2 regions of the Paenibacillus sp. CAA11 genome follow, and region 1 is predicted to be linked to the other one. Evidence: predicted binding sites of a transcription regulator. Region 1 holds the regulator's gene; the other holds the start of a gene.

Region 1 (2,415 bases):
AGCGGCAAGCTCATACCGGGTCGTTACGGTCATTAGCATATAGTTGCCTTCTTCGCTGTAACCGCCCTGTGAATCGACACAGGTAATGCCGTGATGCAGCTTACGCAGCTGACAGAGCATTTTATCCTTCTCCTTCGTAATAATGAAGCATGTAACCTTGATGTGGCCGACATGGATCATATCGACAACCTTACCTTTGACAAAGGTGGAGAGCATAGAATAAAGGGCAAGATCCCAGTTCTTGTAGAAGCCAAGGATAAGAATAACCGCCCCGTTAAGTATAAATAAAATATTTCCCATAGGAACGTCACGCCGACGGGTCACGATCGAACCCACAATATCAAAACCGCCGGTAGACCCGCCTACTCTAAGAGAGAAGCCGATTCCAGCTGCAGAGATAATTCCCCCGAATACTGCCGCAAGGGTAGCGTCATGCGTGATGTTGACGACAGGAATGATGGTCATGAACCAAGTGGTGCTAAGCACCGAGATGAGACTAAGCACAATGTACTTTCTGCCGACAACCTTCCAGCCCCAAATGATTAGAGGAACATTGAGCACAAAATAAACAAGCGAGATATTCCATCCGGTCAAATAGCCAATAATGGAAGCTACGCCAGCAATGCCTCCAGACAACTGCTGATGTGGAATCTGAAATAGGTTCAGGGCTGCTGCAACAAGTAAAGCGGACACCAGAATTAAGCCCACTTCTTGTGCTGGTCTCAGCGTAAGGGACTTCTTTCTTAGAATGGCGGGATACTCCTGGAAATTCACTTGATTCTAACCTTCTCTTCATTGTTTTTTAGTTCATAAGAAATATTTATCGGATCAATTATCTTTTTTATCAATATAACACACTATGATGAATATCACTATATATGAACGTATTTTTGTTAATTTTAGAGGCAAAAAATAAGAGACTACAAAAACGTAGTCTCTTATCGCATGAATAAGTTCAATGAAAATCTCTAAACAAGCCGATGACTTTCCCAAGAATGGAAACATGCTTCAAGAGAAGCGGTTCATAGGCTGGATTCTCTGGCTGAAGGCGTATATGATCGCGTTCCTTGTAGAAGGTCTTCACTGTTGCCTCGTCTTCTTCAGTCATTGCAACAACAATATCACCGTTCTCAGCAGTTTGCTGCTGTCGTACGATGACATAGTCACCATTATGAATCCCTGCTTCAATCATACTGTCGCCCATTACAGCAAGCATAAATATCTCTGCATCGGTACTATAATGGCTTGGCAGCGGGAAGTAGTCCTCGATGTTCTCGGTAGCCGTTATAGGTACACCGGCGGTAACCTTCCCCACAACCGGTACACGCAGAACGGTCTGTGAGAACATATGAATATTCTCCGATTCCTCTTGGCCCAGCAGCTCGATAGCCCGAGGTTTCGTTGGGTCTCTTCTTATTAGACCTTTCTTCTCCAAGCGATCTAAATGACCATGTACCGTCGAGCTGGAAGCTAGTCCCACGGCCTCGCCAATTTCGCGGACGGAGGGCGGATAGCCCTTCATGCGTACTTCATTGCGTATAAATTCCAATATCGCCTGCTGCCGGCTGGAAACCTTCGACATATTCTATCAACCCCATTTAGTAACGTATGGAAAAAGTATAACATAGAACTTCCGTTCGCACAAACAAGGGTTCTATTGCAATTGTTATAGGTACGAACAATTGTTCTGAAATAGGCTTGAACAAAACACATGTTCGTGTTATATTGAATTTGCGAATAAGAACAAATGTTTGGAGTGGTGAGTTGTGTTGAGATATAGTACATATAACAGTATTTATGATAATAAGGAAGCCGGCAGGAACGTTCAGTCAGCCTCTATAATGAATAATTTTAAATTCAGTAAGCGGTTTGTAATGATCTTGGCTGCCATGATCATGATTTCCATAGCGTGTACAGGCGTATTGAATGCCTTCGCTTCTACTAATCGAAGTTCAGAGGATGTATTGCTAGATTCTGTAGTTGTCACACCGGGTGATTCTCTCTGGAGTATTGCTTCCTCCCATAAACCAGAGGGGATGGATATTCGAGTATATATTGAGAAATTACAAGATGTGAACGGCATGAAGAGAAGTGAAATTCAGGCTGGCGATATCTTAAATCTCCCTTCGATATGATACACATATTTCTAATACAGAATTGATGGTAATTTAGAGCTTGTCATGGACCCGAGATGCCTTGACAAGCTCTTTTTGTCATGTCAAAGTAGATGTGAATGCCTAATTATAAGGAGGATTTTATGGATATCGACAGCCTGGTACAACGTATAAATGAATTGGCCCGCAAGAACAAGGCCGAAGGGTTAACGAACGAAGAGAAACTGGAACGCGCGGAACTCCGCGAAGTTTACCTTCAGAATATAAGAAGAAATTTCCGTCAACAATTGGATTCCATTGA
Region 2 (2,415 bases), 680 kb from region 1:
CAGCACTCTCCACGGATCTTCATTCCCTTCAAATAAAAAATAAAGAGTGCCCTCTAAACCTTCAGAGCACTCTTCCATCTTATCCTTATTCGGCTTCAAAAAGCGCTTGCTCTTCCAACTTCTCCGCCTCGGATTCCTCGGCACTAGCCGCAGGAACAACGGTAGTCAAATTGCTTGCTTCGCGGATCTTCTGCTCAATAGCATCTGACACTTCCGGATGCTCTTTAAGGAATTGCTTCGCATTCTCACGGCCCTGACCCAACCGTTCACCCGCATAAGAATACCAGGCACCACTCTTATCCACGATATCATGCTCGACGCCAATATCGATGATGCTTCCTTCTTTGGAAATGCCCTCACCATACATAATATCAATCTCTGCTTGTTTGAATGGAGGTGCAACCTTGTTCTTAACAACCTTGATTCTGGTACGGTTACCAACCATGTCATTTCCCATCTTGATCGTCTCAATACGACGGACATCAAGACGAACCGTGGAATAGAACTTCAGAGCCCGTCCGCCCGGTGTTGTTTCCGGATTTCCGAACATAACGCCAACCTTCTCACGAAGCTGGTTAATGAAGATCGCTATCGTCTTAGATTTACTGATGGCCCCGGACAGCTTACGAAGCGCTTGGGACATCAATCTTGCTTGAAGGCCCACATGGGAATCGCCCATCTCACCCTCAATTTCAGCTTTAGGAACGAGAGCTGCTACAGAGTCGATAACAATAATATCCACCGCGCCACTGCGCACAAGCGCTTCAGCAATTTCTAAAGCTTGTTCCCCTGTATCTGGCTGAGAGAGCAAAAGTTCATCTATATTAACACCAAGTTTATTCGCATAAGAAGGGTCAAGCGCATGCTCTGCATCAATAAATGCAGCTTGTCCGCCAACCTTCTGAACTTCAGCAATGGCATGCAATGCAACTGTTGTCTTACCTGAGGATTCCGGTCCATACACTTCAATAATACGACCGCGCGGGAGTCCGCCGGTTCCTAAAGCAATATCCAAAGCCAACGATCCGCTAGGCACAATTTCTACTTGCATATGAGTGGATTCCCCAAGCTTCATAATGGAACCCTTACCGAATTGCTTTTCTATTTGACGAAGCGCCATTTCCAGCGCAGCACGACGATCTGACAATCAGCTCACATCCTTATAAATAATAAATACAGTGATGTTCTTACATATATAATTGTACCTCGTTTTAGAGCGTTTGCCAAGCATTTTTTCGAACATACATTCGTTTTTTTTTTGTTGAGACAAGCCCTCCTTCCAAAGTGGAATTTCCAATTAAAGGTGCAAAAAGAACCGCAGCCAGCAAAACAGGCTACGGTTCTTCCGTTCCTATAATTATACTTCATAAAATAGAATAGAGCAAAGTTTACTGCTCATGATTCTCTTTCCGTTCACCACCGCGGGCCTTCAATTTCAACCAAAGGTAGTAAAGAATCGTATTAGCCGAACGCTTGCGGATCGTTTGACGGTTCCCCTTCAAGTTTAGCTCATAGGTTACAGTCTCTCCGCCGCGCTCGGACAGGCCGAGATACACAAGGCCGACCGGCTTCCGCTCAGAATACCCTGGTCCTGCCACACCTGTGATGGAGAGGCCATAATCAGCATCGGTGATCATTCGCACCTGCTCTGCGAGCACTCGAGCCGTCTCTGCACTTACAGCACCAGGAGCGTTCTCTCCTTCAAGCATATCGTGGGGAACATTCAGCAGCTTCTCCTTCATTTCATTGGAGTAGCATACGATTCCCCCTTTGAATACAGAGGCGCTGCCAGGGATTGATGTAATTCCCTGCATCAGCAGGCCTCCCGTACAGCTCTCGGCCGCTCCCATCGTCAGTCCCTGCTCTGTCATCATATCGATGAGCACTTTCTCAATAGGCTGATCTTCGGACGCATACATATGATTCGGAAGGCGATCCTTAATTTGATTCTCCACCGATTCAAGCTTCTTCATAGCCTCCAGCTCCGAAGCCGCCTTCGTGGAGAGCCGGATCGTGACCTCCCCCTCCTTAGCATATGGGGCAATCGTGGGATCGTTTTGACCTTCAATTAGATCCATTAGCTCGGTCTCCAGAGCAGACTCACCTATTCCGGCAAATTTGAGCATTTTAGAGTATATAGGCATCTCTCCGGTCAATACCTGCTGCATAATCCACGGCTTGGCTTGAGAAAAGAACATCGGCTTCATTTCACTCGGCGGGCCGGGCAGTACCACATAGTGCTTACCACCTTGTGAAATAGCATTTCCAATAGCTAAGCCCGTCTCATTAGGGAGCGGTGTTGCACCGTCAATGGAGAGTGCCTGCTTACGATTGTTCTCCGTCATCGGCCGGGAACGTTCTTTGAAAAATCTCTCCACATGATCCATGGCCATCCGGTCAATATGTAGGGAACGA

The links. Region 1 encodes LexA, which represses DNA repair genes until DNA is damaged. Its sites were predicted from a motif close to CGAACATATGTTCG; they were not measured.
Region 2: recA (recombinase RecA) is a predicted target of LexA. The motif match lies at 1,237-1,250, and genes of this name have one in related genera.

Annotation. Positions count from the first base shown of each region.
Region 1 is NZ_CP028922.1:2,602,023-2,604,437, reverse strand. Features, by position in the region: gene DCC85_RS12020 (YitT family protein) at 1-774, opposite strand, end outside; gene lexA (transcriptional repressor LexA) at 956-1,582, opposite strand; gene DCC85_RS12010 (LysM peptidoglycan-binding domain-containing protein) at 1,842-2,135, shown strand; gene DCC85_RS12005 (DUF896 domain-containing protein) at 2,258-2,415, shown strand, end outside.
Region 2 is NZ_CP028922.1:1,923,090-1,925,504, reverse strand. Features, by position in the region: gene DCC85_RS09125 (regulatory protein RecX) at 1-13, opposite strand, end outside; gene recA (recombinase RecA) at 86-1,147, opposite strand; gene DCC85_RS09115 (competence/damage-inducible protein A) at 1,389-2,415, opposite strand, start outside.